DNA from 2 places in the Pseudarthrobacter sp. YAF2 genome. Region 2 is predicted to be linked to the other one. Evidence: predicted binding sites of a transcription regulator. Region 2 holds the regulator's gene; the other holds the start of a gene.
The links. The regulator HspR, encoded in region 2, represses chaperone genes until heat shock. The targets are predictions, from matches to a motif close to AAGTTGAGTCNNNNNGACTCAACTT.
Positions count from the first base shown of each region.

Region 1 (6,535 bases), on a different contig from region 2:
CGCTTAGCTGCGCCGCGAACGGGAAAGCCCGGGGCCACGGCGGCCTTACGACAGCTAGCCGATGCGACGGTTGTCAACCTCGTCGTCATCGTCATCCAAATCATCCGCGTACTTATCCACATAGGCCGAATAGTCCGGCTCGACCGGTTCATTCGAGTAATGGCTCGTTGAACGACTGCCTGGGCCCGTCAGCTCACGCTGAAGTGCCGAGTAGTCAGTGTTCGGGGAGTAGTACTTGATGTCCCGAGCCTGCTTGGTAGCTTTTGCCTTTTGACGGCCGCGCCCCATGGCGTGACCCCCTTTTGTACTTGGACCGGAGGTGGTCACCTTGGCGATCGGTGAGGCCCCGGAATGTTTGGTCAATTTGTCGTACACCTAGATTACATGCTTTCGGCTGCCCCTGCTTGCCGCTAACGGCCCCGAGCCGGGGCGTGGGGTACCATGACTCACTTCGACCCGCAGGATCACGGCATTTTTCTTCGGTAGAGTCACTTAAGAACTGCCGATTTTGGCCGGCCGTTGGCGAGCCGCGGAACAAAACCCAGGAGGATGCGCACCCGTGAACCACCAGGACATCCCGCCGAAGCCTGCCTCGCCGCCGCACACCGGCAGCCTGCCAAGGGTCCCAAGCGGGGGCAACGGTTCAGCGCCCGCCCCGGAATCTGTCACGTGGTCCCAGCCCGTCCCGGAACCCCCAACCCGCCGCGCACCCAACAGGGTGACCTTCTGGAAGGTGTTCCTCGTCGTCGTGATCGTGGCCGTTGCCGGCTCGCTCGTGTGGCTTGCCGTGTGGTTGAACTCATCCTCCGGTGCCGACAAGTCCGCGGCCGACGCGCCGGGTGTGCTGCAGACCACCGCCACTGCCCCGGCCACTCCCCAGCCACTTCCACGCGACGGGGTGGCACCTGCCGCCTACGCGGTGGGCGACTGCTTCAAGGACTTCGATCCGGAAGCCCTGGCGTCCACGGTGGTGTCCTGCGATACCGGGCATTCGGCGCAACTGGTGGCAACGTACCGCTACCCTGCCGCAGCCGCCTACCCGGGGGCTGACCCGTTGAAAGCCAAGGCGCTGGAGGCATGCCAGGCGGCCACGCTCGGCCCGGCGGCCAACCAGTTCCACCTCAACTACCAGCGCAGCTTCCCCAGCAGTACCAGCTGGGACTCGGGCGACCGCCGGGTGGATTGCTACGTCACAGCCGATACCGGCAATGTAATTACCGCCAGCGTGCTGCCCTGACGGGTGATCCGCCCGGGCAGCACGCCGGTGCATGAGCCTGCCGGCTAGTCTTTCCGCCGAACGGACAAGCCCGAACTGGGAGCGCCCGTCAGCGTGTCCACGTTGCCGTCGGTGAGTTCGCCGGGATCCGCCGCTGTATCAACCAGGACCGTGTCACCGTCACTGATGTCCCCGGCCAGGATGGCCTTGGCCAGCCGGTCGCCGATCTCACGCTGCACCAGGCGGCGCAGCGGACGGGCACCGTACGCAGGATCGTAACCGGACAAGGCCAGCCAAGCTTTCGCGCCGTCGGTGACCTCAAGGGTGAGCCGGCGCTCGTGGAGCCGGCGGCCCAACTCCGCCACATGCAGCTCCACGATGTGCGCCAGCTCCTCCACCGTCAGGGCATCGAACAGGACCACTTCATCGAGCCGGTTGAGGAACTCGGGCTTGAAGGACGCGTTGACGGTGGCCATGACGGCGTTGCGCTTGGCGGCGGCATCCAGGGTCTGGTCCACCAGGAACTGGCTGCCGAGGTTGGATGTCAGCACCAGGATGACGTTGCGGAAGTCCACGGTCCGGCCCTGGCCGTCGGTGAGCCGGCCGTCGTCGAGCACCTGGAGGAGAATGTCGAAGACTTCGGGGTGCGCCTTCTCCACCTCGTCCAGCAGCACCACAGAGTAGGGGCGGCGGCGGACGGCCTCGGTCAGCTGGCCGCCTTCCTCGTAGCCGACGTATCCGGGAGGGGCCCCGACCAGCCGGGCCACGGAGTGCTTCTCGCCGTACTCGGACATGTCGATGCGCACCATGGCGCGTTCGTCGTCGAACAGGAAATCCGCCAGGGCCTTGGCAAGCTCGGTCTTGCCCACCCCCGTCGGGCCAAGGAACAGGAAGGAACCGGTGGGGCGGTTGGGGTCGCTGATCCCGGCACGGGCGCGGCGGACGGCGTCGGACACCGCGGTGACGGCCTTGGACTGGCCAATGAGCCGCCTGCCCAGTTCCTCCTCCATGTGCAGCAGCTTCTGGCTCTCGCCCTGCAGCATGCGGCCGGCCGGAATTCCGGTCCACGCGGAGATGACCTCGGCGATGTCGTCTGCGGTCACCTGCTCGGCCACCATCTGCGCGGACTTGTCCGTGACGGCGGCTTCAGCCTCGGCAGCGGCGTTCAGTTCGCGTTCGAGTGCCGGAATCTCGCCGTACAACACGCGCGACGCCGTTTCCAGGTCGCCTTCGCGGGCCGCCTTCTCGTAGGCGCTGCGGAGTTCGTCCAGCTTTGCCTTGAGGTCGCCCACCCGGTTGAGCCCGGCCTTCTCGGCCTCCCAGCGCGCCTTGAGGCCGTTGAGTTCCTCTTTTTTGTCGGCTTTGTCGGCCCGGAGTGCGTCCAGGCGCTCCATGGAGGCGGCGTCCTTTTCGTCCTGCAGCGCCAGTTCTTCCATGGTGAGCCGGTCCACCAGCCGCTGGAGCTGGTCAATTTCCTCAGGCGCGGAGTCGATCTCCATGCGCAGCCGTGACGCGGCCTCATCCACCAGGTCGATGGCTTTGTCCGGCAGCTGGCGCCCCGAGATGTAGCGGTTGGACAGCGTGGCGGCAGCTACCAGCGCGGAGTCTGCGATGGCCACCTTGTGGTGCGCCTCGTAACGCTCCTTCAGGCCGCGGAGGATCCCGATGGTGTCCTCAACGCTGGGCTCACCCACATAGACCTGCTGGAAGCGGCGCTCCAGCGCCGGATCCTTTTCGATGTTTTCCCTGTATTCGTCCAGCGTGGTGGCACCGATCAGGCGCAGTTCGCCGCGGGCCAGCATGGGCTTGAGCATGTTGCCGGCGTCCATGGAGGAATCACCGGTAGCGCCGGCACCCACCACAGTGTGGATCTCGTCGATGAAGGTAACGATCTGGCCCTCGGAGTTCTTGATCTCCTCCAGGACAGCCTTGAGCCGCTCCTCGAACTCGCCGCGGTACTTGGCTCCGGCCACCATGGATGCGAGGTCCAGGGCGATCAGGGTCTTGCCACGAAGGCTTTCCGGCACGTCTCCGGCCACGATGCGCTGGGCCAGCCCTTCGACGACGGCCGTCTTGCCGACGCCGGGCTCGCCGATGATCACGGGGTTGTTCTTGGTGCGGCGGCTCAGGACCTGGACGATGCGGCGGATTTCGGTATCGCGGCCAATAACGGGGTCCAGTTTGCCGGCGCGGGCCATGGCAGTGAGGTCAGTGCCGAATTTTTCGAGCGACTGGAAGGTGTTTTCCGGGTCAGGGCTGGTGACTTTCCGGTCGCCGCGGACCCCCGGCAAGGCGGCGAGCAGCGCCTCATGGGAGGCCCCGGCGTCGCGCAGCAACCGTCCGGTGGCATCGCTGGCGGAGGAGAGGCCCAGCAGGAGGACTTCGGTGGACACGAACGTATCACCCAGCCGCTCCGCTTCGTCCTTGGCATTCTGGATGGCCTGCAGGGCGGGGCGGCTGAGCTGGGCCTGCTGGCTGGATCCGCCCGACGTGGCGGGCAAGGCCTTGATGGCGCTGCTGGCCTGGACGCTGACGGCGTCGGGGTCGGCACCGGTGGCGCGGAGCAGCGCGACGGCCACGCCCTCCCGCTGGTCCATCAGCGCCTTGAGGAGGTGGGCCGGTTCAACCTGCGGGTTGCCGGCGGTTGAGGCATTCATTGCCGCAGCGGAAAGAGCCTCCTGGCTCTTGGTGGTGAATTTGACGTCCAAAGAGGGCTCCTTTCGGGGGCTTGATAACTAAGTTGAGTGTACTACGCTCAACTTTGCAGGACGAGGTTCACTAGCCATGTTTGCCCACGGCGAAACCGCTGTCCAGAGCCGGAGGTCCTCCTAGGTCCCGTACACGGAAACGGCGGCCGCTTTGACCACGAAATGAACGGTCATCCCCGGCACCAGGCCGAGGTCCGCCGATGCCGCCGGCGTGATGTCGGCAGCCAGGCGGCCGGCCCGGACACGGATCTGGTCGCCGTGCGGCTCGAGGTCCGTGATGGTTACCGGGAACGAATTGCGCGGGCTGCCGTGCGCGTCGGTGAGAAACACGGAAACGGCCGACGGCGGGAACACGGCCACCCCGGGACTTCCTGGCCCGGGCACCGGTGCGGCTCCGCCGGACCCGCCCGGATGCCCGGGCATCGCCGCAGGCCCGGAAGTTGCCCCGGGCCCGGATTGAGCCTGCTGCCCGGAAAGCACTTGCTCGTCGGCGTGGCCGGCGATCCGCAGGCCATCTTGGGTACGCACCGCCGCCCCGTCCAGGGTTCCGGGGACGAAGTTCAGCCCGGCCAGGCCGGCGGCAAAGGAACTGCGTGGACGTTCCAGCACTTCCCGGGTTGGGCCTTCCTCTGCAATCCTGCCGTTCTCCAGGATGACCACCCTGTCCGCGAGGATCAGCGCGTCAAGGACATCGTGGGTGACGATGATGGCCTGCCGACCCGCGAGGACGCGCTTGAACAGGCGGCGCAGCAGCGGGGCGGAGTGGATGTCGAGGGCGGCCAGGGGCTCGTCAAGCAGGAGCAGCGCGGGGTCCGCGGCGAGTGCACGTGCCACGGCAACCCGCTGGGCCTGGCCGCCGGAGAGTTCGGCGGGACGGCGCCCGGCCAGGCCTTCCGCTTCGACGTCAGCCAGCCAGCGCAGGGCCTGCTGCTTGGCGTCCCGCTTGGGGACGCCGGCGCTGCGGGGCCCGAAGGAGACATTGTCCACCGCGCTCAGGTGCGGAAAGAGCAGGGGCTCCTGGGCAAGGAACGCGGTCCCTCGCTGGTGCGGCGGCACCCAGGTGCGGTTGCCGCTGTCGAGGTCGAACAGGGTCTTTCCGTCGAGTTTTGCCACGCCGGTGTCCGGCCGCAACAATCCCGCGATGCTGGACAGCAGGGTAGACTTCCCGGCGCCGTTGGGGCCCATCACGGCTACGGTTTCGCCGGGCCCCACTGTGAGAGACACGTCGAATCCCCGCCCGGCCACGGCTGCCTGGAAGGACAACGTCACTTGCTGTTCCCTCCTGCCGGTGCCGCCGCCGTCGTCCGTTTTCCTGTTCCGCTGACAGCCGCCGGCCGGCTGTAGGCGAGCGCCACCACCGCTACGGCGACGGCCACCAGCACCAGCGACAGGGCGACGGCGGCGTCCGGATCGGTTTCCCGCTGCAGGTAGATTTCCAGCGGCAAGGTCCGGGTGACCCCCTGCAGGCTGCCCGCGAACGTCAGCGTGGCGCCGAACTCGCCCAGGCTGCGGGCGAAGGACAGAACGGCACCGGACGCCAGTCCGGGCAGGACCAGCGGGAGCGTGACCCGCCGGAAGACGGTGCCCGGGCGTGCGCCCAGGGTTGCGGCCACGGCCTCGTAGCGGGAGCCCGAGGTGCGCAGGGCACCTTCCAGGCTGACCACCAGGAAGGGCAGCGCCACGAACGTCTGCGCCAGGACCACCGCAGTGGTGGAGAAGGCAATCTGCAGGCCAAGCAAATCGAGGGTCTGCCCCAGCAGGCCCTGGCGGCCGAAGGTGTAGAGAAGGGCGATGCCGCCCACCACGGGGGGAAGAACAAGCGGCAGGAGCACCAGCGAACGCAGCAGCCCCTGCAGCCGAAACCTATCCCGGGCGAGGACCAGCGCCAAGGGGACCCCCAGCACTATGCACAGCACGGTGCTCGCCGCGGAGGTCCGCAGGCTCAGCCCCAGCGCCGTCAGCGACGACTCCGAGGTCACGAGGGGAATGAACTGCGCCCAGTCCACCCGCAGCACCATGGCAAGCAACGGGAGCACCACCACGACGGCGGCAACAACCGCCAGTGCGCGCACCCAGCCGGGAACACCGGAATAGCCCTGCTGACCCAACTGCTACCTCTCGTGCTTCACTGGCTCAGCGGTTCCCGGCATTACTGCCCACCGGGTCCGAAGCCAGCCGCGGCGAGGATCTTTTGCCCCTCCGCGCCGGTCACCAGGCCGATGAAGGCCTGGGCTGTCGCCTTGTTCCGCCCACTGGCCACGCCCGCGATGGGGTAGGTATTGACCGCGCCCTGCGACTCCGGAAATTCAATCCCGTCCACCTTGGCGCCGGCTGCCTTGACGTCCGTGCCGTACACCAGGCCGGCGTCGGCCTCCCCCGATGTGACCTTGCCCAACACATCAGTGACAGCGTTTTCCTCGCTGACGGGCGCCAGCGCAATCCCGGCCGCGCCTGCCACCTTCGCCGCAGCTGCCCCACAGGGGACCTGTTTGGCGCAAACGACCAGCTTGACGCCCGGCCGCGCCAGGTCCTTCAGCGCCGAAATACCGGCCGGATTGCCCGGCGGAACGGCAATGGCCAGGGTGTTGGTGGCGAAGTTCCGGGGTGCGCC
Region 1 covers NZ_JBFRDA010000011.1:97,851-104,385, reverse strand. The annotation lists gene AB4Y79_RS13125 (DUF3073 domain-containing protein) at 55-288, opposite strand; gene AB4Y79_RS13120 (septum formation family protein) at 560-1,237, shown strand; gene clpB (ATP-dependent chaperone ClpB) at 1,282-3,924, opposite strand; gene AB4Y79_RS13110 (sulfate/molybdate ABC transporter ATP-binding protein) at 4,045-5,193, opposite strand; gene AB4Y79_RS13105 (ABC transporter permease) at 5,190-6,032, opposite strand; gene modA (molybdate ABC transporter substrate-binding protein) at 6,074-6,535, opposite strand, start outside.
Region 1: the regulator HspR is predicted to act here: its motif matches at 3,954-3,978, upstream of clpB (ATP-dependent chaperone ClpB).

Region 2 (6,535 bases):
GACCGGCCTGCGGCCCAGGTGGTCCGAAATGGAGCCGAAGACCAGCAGGGCTGCCAGCAATGCCACGGCGTAGACGGCAAAGACACCGGTGGTTGCCACGGGCAGCAGGTGCAGCTGCTCCTGCAGGGTGGGGTAGAAGGGCGATGGCGCGCTGGCTCCTGCCATCATCGCTGCCGTCGCGGCCGCGATTAGGACAAAGCCCAGCCGCCGGCGGGCCTCTTGGGGCCGGACTGCGGGGGAGTGCGTCAAAATGAGCCGCCTTCTGCGTAGGGTGGGTTTGGTTCGAAAATAATCGAAACATCAGCCTACTGGCAGCGGCGTCAATAGTTCAACTAAAGTCGAACTGTGGCTACACCGGCAAACCTCCCCCATCCCGAACGCGCGGACCTCCATTTGCCCAGCGTGCTTTTTGCCCTGAGTGATCCCGACCGGCTGGAGATCGCGCGCCAACTGCGCGCCGGCCCCCTTGATATGGCCGAGTGCGCCCTGAGCAACCCGGACATGCCGAAGTCCACCAAGTCCCACCTGATGAAGGTGCTCCGCGAGGCCGGCGTGATCCGCAACGAGGCCAATGGGCGCGGCCGCCGGCTGACCCTGCGCACTGAGGACCTGGATGCTCGGTTCCCCGGACTGCTCGCGGCAGTGCTGGACGCCCCCGGCCCGGACTGACGCTTTCGTGCCGTGGCGCCGGCCGCCGTCGTACGCCCTGTTTGTACGCCCTTTTTGTACGCCCAGAGCAAAGTTGAGCGTAGTTCACTCAACTTCGGTTGACATCTGTTGAGCCCTGAGTAAAGTTGAGCCCAGAACGCTCAACCATTGGGCGCCAGCCAGTTTCCAAGGAAAGAAGGAAGCAACACATGTCACGTGCAGTAGGTATCGACCTCGGAACCACCAACTCCGTCGTCTCCGTTCTCGAAGGTGGCGAGCCCACCGTTATTGCCAACGCCGAGGGTGGCCGCACCACGCCGTCGGTCGTTGCATTCTCCAAGTCCGGCGAAGTCCTGGTCGGCGAGATCGCCAAGCGCCAGGCCGTCAATAACATCGACCGCACCATCGCCTCCGTCAAGCGCCACATGGGCACCGACTGGACCGTCGCGATCGACGACAAGAAGTACACCCCGCAGGAAATCTCCGCGCGTATCCTCATGAAGCTGAAGAACGACGCCGAGTCCTACCTGGGTGAAAAGGTCACCGACGCCGTCATCACCGTCCCGGCCTACTTCAACGACGCCGAGCGCCAGGCCACCAAGGAAGCCGGCGAGATCGCCGGCCTGAACGTCCTGCGCATCGTCAACGAGCCCACCGCCGCAGCCCTCGCCTACGGCCTGGACAAGGGCAAGGAAGACGAACTCATCCTGGTCTTCGACCTCGGTGGCGGTACCTTCGACGTCTCCCTGCTGGAAGTCGGCAAGGACGAAGACAACTTCTCCACCATCCAGGTCCGCGCCACCGCCGGTGACAACCGCCTGGGCGGCGACGACTGGGACCAGCGCGTCGTTGACTACCTGCTGAACCAGCTCAAGGTCAAGGGCATCGACCTCTCCAAGGACAAGATCGCCCTCCAGCGCCTCCGCGAGGCAGCCGAGCAGGCCAAGAAGGAACTCTCCTCCTCCTCCAGCACCAACGTCTCCCTCCAGTACCTTTCCGTCACCCCCGACGGCCCGGTCCACCTGGACGAGCAGCTGACCCGCGCCAAGTTCCAGGACCTCACCAAGGACCTGCTGGAGCGCACCAAGAAGCCGTTCCACGACGTCATCAAGGAAGCTGGCATCAAGCTTTCGGACATCAACCACATCGTGCTGGTCGGTGGCTCCACCCGTATGCCCGCCGTCTCCGAGCTGGTCAAGGAACTGGCCGGCGGCAAGGAACCCAACAAGGGCGTCAACCCGGATGAGGTCGTCGCCGTGGGTGCAGCCCTGCAGGCGGGTGTGCTGAAGGGTGAGCGCAAGGACGTCCTCCTGATCGACGTCACCCCGCTGTCCCTCGGCATCGAAACCAAGGGTGGCGTCATGACGCACCTGATCGAACGCAACACCGCCATCCCCACCAAGCGGTCCGAGACCTTCACCACCGCAGACGACAACCAGCCGTCCGTGGCCATCCAGGTCTTCCAGGGCGAACGCGAGTTCACCCGCGACAACAAACCGCTGGGCACGTTCGAACTGACCGGCATCGCGCCGGCTCCCCGCGGCGTTCCCCAGGTTGAGGTCACCTTCGACATCGACGCCAACGGCATCGTGCACGTCTCCGCGAAGGACAAGGGCACCGGCAAGGAACAGTCCATGACCATCACCGGCGGTTCCAGCCTCTCCAAGGAAGACATCGACCGCATGGTCAAGGACGCCGAGGAGCACGCAGCCGAGGACAAGGCCCGCCGCGAGGCAACCGACACCCGCAACACCGCCGAGCAGCTCGCGTACTCCGTGGACAAGCTGATCGCCGACAACGCGGACAAGCTGCCCGAAGAGGTCAAGACCGAGGTCCAAGGCGACGTCGACAGCCTCAAGAAGGCCCTCGAGGGCACTGATGACGCCGCCGTGAAGGCCGCGTTCGAGAAGCTGCAGGCCTCGCAGACCAAGCTGGGCGAAGCCATCTACTCGCAGGCCGGTTCGCCGGACGGTGCCGGTGCTCCCGGTGCCGAGGGTGCCGCCGGTACCTCAGCGGGCAGCAACGCCGATGAGGACATCGTCGACGCCGAGATCATCGACGAAGACGAAGCGAAGAAGTAGCCATGCCGCACCACGGTAACGAGGAAGAGCACAACTCATCCGCGAACCATGAGGCCAAGCAGGGCAACGGCGAGCCGGTCATCCGGGACAACCGCAAGGTTGACCCGGTGACCGGGCAGGCCCGGCACCCCGAGGGCGGCCACGCCTCCGGGGCTGCCCCCCGGCAGGGAGCTGCGGATTCGGACGGCGACGCGCTGGCCCAGGCGGAGGAAATCCTCAACGGCGTGGACGTGCCGGCAGAGGAGTCCGTGGCCCAGGGCACCAAGGCCGGCTCCGGCAACGCCGAGGCAGCCGAACTGCGCAACGACTTGCTCCGCCTGCAGGCCGAGTACGTCAACTACCGCAAGCGGGTTGAACGCGACCGCGCCGTGGCAGGGGAAATGGCCGTCATCGGCGTCCTGAACTCCCTGCTCCCGGTCCTGGACGACGTCGACGCCGCACGGCAGCACGGCGACCTGACCGACGGTCCCTTCGCCGCGATCGCCACCAAGCTGGAGAACGCGCTGAAGACCTACGGCCTGGTCCGGATCAACGAGACCGGCGTGGAGTTCGATCCCACGATCCACGAAGCCCTGATCCAGCAGCCCGGCGAAGACATCGAGGTTGACACCGTCAGCCAGGTCCTCCGCTCAGGCTACAAATCAGGAGACCGCGTCCTCCGGGCTGCGCAAGTGATTGTGGCCGTCCCGGCTTAGTCGGGGTACTTCCGGCGCTACGCCCTCGCTGGGACCGCGCCGGACGGATAAGGGGGCCCCGCCCCTACGCGTGGCGGCTTGGTCCTACGGACCTAAGCCACGCGTAGGGGCGGGGGCCCATGTATCGCGGAGAGCGTGGGCACAACTGTAAGAAGTACAAGAAAGGAAACGCCATTGGCTAGCCAGGATTGGGTGGACAAGGACTTTTACAAGATCCTTGGTGTTGCCAAGGACGCTTCCGAAGCCGATATCAAGAAGGCCTACCGGAAGCTTGCGCGGCAGCACCACCCTGATACCAACGCCGGGAACGCTGCTTCCGAGAAGAAGTTCAAGGACATCTCCGAGGCCTATTCGGTGCTTTCGGACCCCGACGAGCGCCAGCAGTATGACGCCATTCGTGCCATGGGCAGCGGGGCGCGCTTTGCCCCCGGTGGCGCCGGTGCCACCAACGGCGGGTTCGAGGACATGTTCGGTGGCCTGTTCACGGGGAACACGGGGCGCCACTCGGGCGGCTTCAACCCGTCCGCAGGCGGTATCCCGCCTGAGTTTGCGGACCTGTTCGGCGGCTTCGGTGGTTCCCCCGGATTCCAGCGCACGCCGCAGAAGGGCGCCGACCGCACCGCGTCCACGAGCATTTCGTTCGCCGGCTCCATCCGCGGCACCACCATCGGCCTGCGCGAGCCAAGCGGCGAGGTGATCGACGTCCGCGTCCCGGCCGGCATCAAGGACGGCCAGAAGGTCCGGGTCCGCGGCAAGGGCCAGCCGGGTGCCGCCGGCAATGGAGACCTGGTGGTGTCCGTCGCGGTGCAGCCGCATGCGTTCTACACGCGCGACGGCGACAACCTGCGCATCCACGTTCCCGTCACTTTCCCCGAGGCCGCCCTGGGCGCTGACATCGAAGTTCCCACCATTGACGGCGACAAGGTGAAGGTCCGAGTTCCGGCCGGCACGCCGTCGGGCCGAACCCTGCGGGTGAAGGGCAAAGGGGTGAAGACGTCCAAGGCAACCGGTGACCTGCTGGTGACCATCGACGTCGCAATTCCCAAGAATCTCAACAAGGACGCCGAAGCTGCGGTCAAGGCGTTCGCCGAGGCGACGTCGTCGGCGGACGTCCGTGAGGGCCTGGCAGCCAAGGCCCGGCTCTAGGAGCGGAGGTGAGCCGTGGACATCAGTGCTGACCAGCCGATCTTCGTGATCTCCGTGGCGGCCGAGCTTGCAGACATGCACCCGCAGACGCTGCGGCAGTACGACCGGCTTGGCATCGTCAAGCCCAGCCGTGCCCCCGGCAAGTCCCGGCGCTACTCGCAGCGCGACGTCAACATGCTGCGGGAAGTGCAGCGGCTGTCCCAGGAAGGCGTGTCGCTGGAGGGAATCAAGCGCATCCTGGAACTTGAAAACCAGGTGGCTGCCCTCCAAAGCCGGATCTCGGAACTTACCGAGGAACTGGGGCGCCGGCCGCGGGCGGTGGATTCGCGCATCTTCGCGGCCGGTGCCGCAGGCGACGTCGTGAGCCTCTCCCGCGGGCAACGGCCCCGTCCGAGGTCGCAGGCTGTCATGCTGTGGCGGCCGCGCGCCATCGGCAAGTAAGTACAGCCGACGGGCTCCAGCGAAAACTAGAGTACCCACTACTCGTGACCCCAGAGCCCCCCGAACCTTGAATGGAACCATCGCCGGATCAGCGGCGGTGGTTCCGCAAGTTTCTGGGGGTTTTCCGTGTTTGGTGTATTCAGCAAAGGCGTCAACCGCAAGGCCCGGCCATGAGCCCGGGAATGGAGTCCGTCGCTGCGTTCAGCGGCTCAATGCCGGGCCAGATGCTCCTGGCCCTGGGGCAGACCATCGTGGTGGTCTGCGTCTGCTTCGACATGGTCCGTGAACTGTCCGTCCCGAGGTCGCACCGCCGCTACGTGGCAAGCACCGTGTTCCGGACCCTGGCTATCCCGTCCATCGTCGCCAATGCCCTGACGGTCTTTGTCGCCCTGGTGATGTCGTCGTGGGTGGACGTGGTGATGGGCATGTTCGTCCTGGTAGCCATTGTCTTCCGTTTCCACCACAACCAGGACGAAGACAACTGGTGGAAGGGCAAGGGCAAGAAGCTCGCCCGCTGGGCCCGCCGGCAGTTCGCCGGCCGGACCGCCGCCGCCCCGGCCATGGCCTAGCGCCGCAAACCTCGGGAGCCCGGCACTGGCAAGCTGCGTGCCGGGCTCCCGACTCAACGTCAGCCGTTGATAACTTGCGGTACGCCGAGGGCCTTGAGGCCTTCGACGCCGAACTCCAGGCCGTAGCCGGACTGTTTGGCCCCGCCGAACGGGATGCGGGGGTCCACGGCGCCGTGCTTGTTGATCCAGACGGTGCCGGCCTGGATCCGCGCCGCCACCTCGCGGGCGGCGGCCAGGTCCCGGGACCAGACAGAGGCGCCGAGGCCGACGTCGAGCCCGTTGGCTTTTTCCACTGCTTCGTCGATGGTGCTGTAGCGGATGATGGGCAGGGCGGGGCCGAATTGTTCCTCGGCCACCAGCGGATTGTCGTTGTCGATGTCCGCCACCAGGGTGGTGGGGTAGAAGTAGCCCGGCTGGCTGGCGTCCGGGTTTCCGCCGAGCAGGACGCGCGCGCCGGAGTCTTTTGCGGCCTGCACGAGGTTGGCCACGACGTCGTACTGGGCCTTGTTCTGCAGGGGGCCAAGGAGGTTGTTCTCGTCCAGGCCGTTGCCCATGGGCATGGCGGCAGCGACGGCGGTGAGCTCCTCGCAGACAGCGTCGTAGATGTCGTCGTGGACGTACAGCCGCTTCAGGGCCGCGCAGGTCTGGCCCGTGTTGATGAAGGCGCCCCAGAAGATGTCCTGGGCGATGGCCTTGGGATCAACGTCGGGCAGGACGATACCCGCGTCGTTGCCGCCCAGTTCCAGGGTGAGCCGCTTGACGGTGTCCGCCGACGACTTAATGATGGCGCGGCCGCCGGCGGTGGAACCGGTGAACATGATCTTGCCGATCGCGGGGTGATCGGTAAGGCGCGCACCGACTTCGCGGCCGCAGGACACCACCGACAGGATGCCCTCCGGGAGTTCCTCGTTGAGGACCTTGACCAGGGCCAGGACGGACAACGGGGTGTTGCCGG
Region 2 covers NZ_JBFRDA010000012.1:122,849-129,383, forward strand. The annotation lists gene AB4Y79_RS13755 (MFS transporter) at 1-249, opposite strand, end outside; gene AB4Y79_RS13760 (ArsR/SmtB family transcription factor) at 346-669, shown strand; gene dnaK (molecular chaperone DnaK) at 858-2,729, shown strand; gene AB4Y79_RS13770 (nucleotide exchange factor GrpE) at 2,732-3,424, shown strand; gene AB4Y79_RS13775 (DnaJ C-terminal domain-containing protein) at 3,599-4,570, shown strand; gene AB4Y79_RS13780 (heat shock protein transcriptional repressor HspR) at 4,586-5,011, shown strand; gene AB4Y79_RS13785 (hypothetical protein) at 5,194-5,580, shown strand; gene AB4Y79_RS13790 (aldehyde dehydrogenase family protein) at 5,640-6,535, opposite strand, start outside.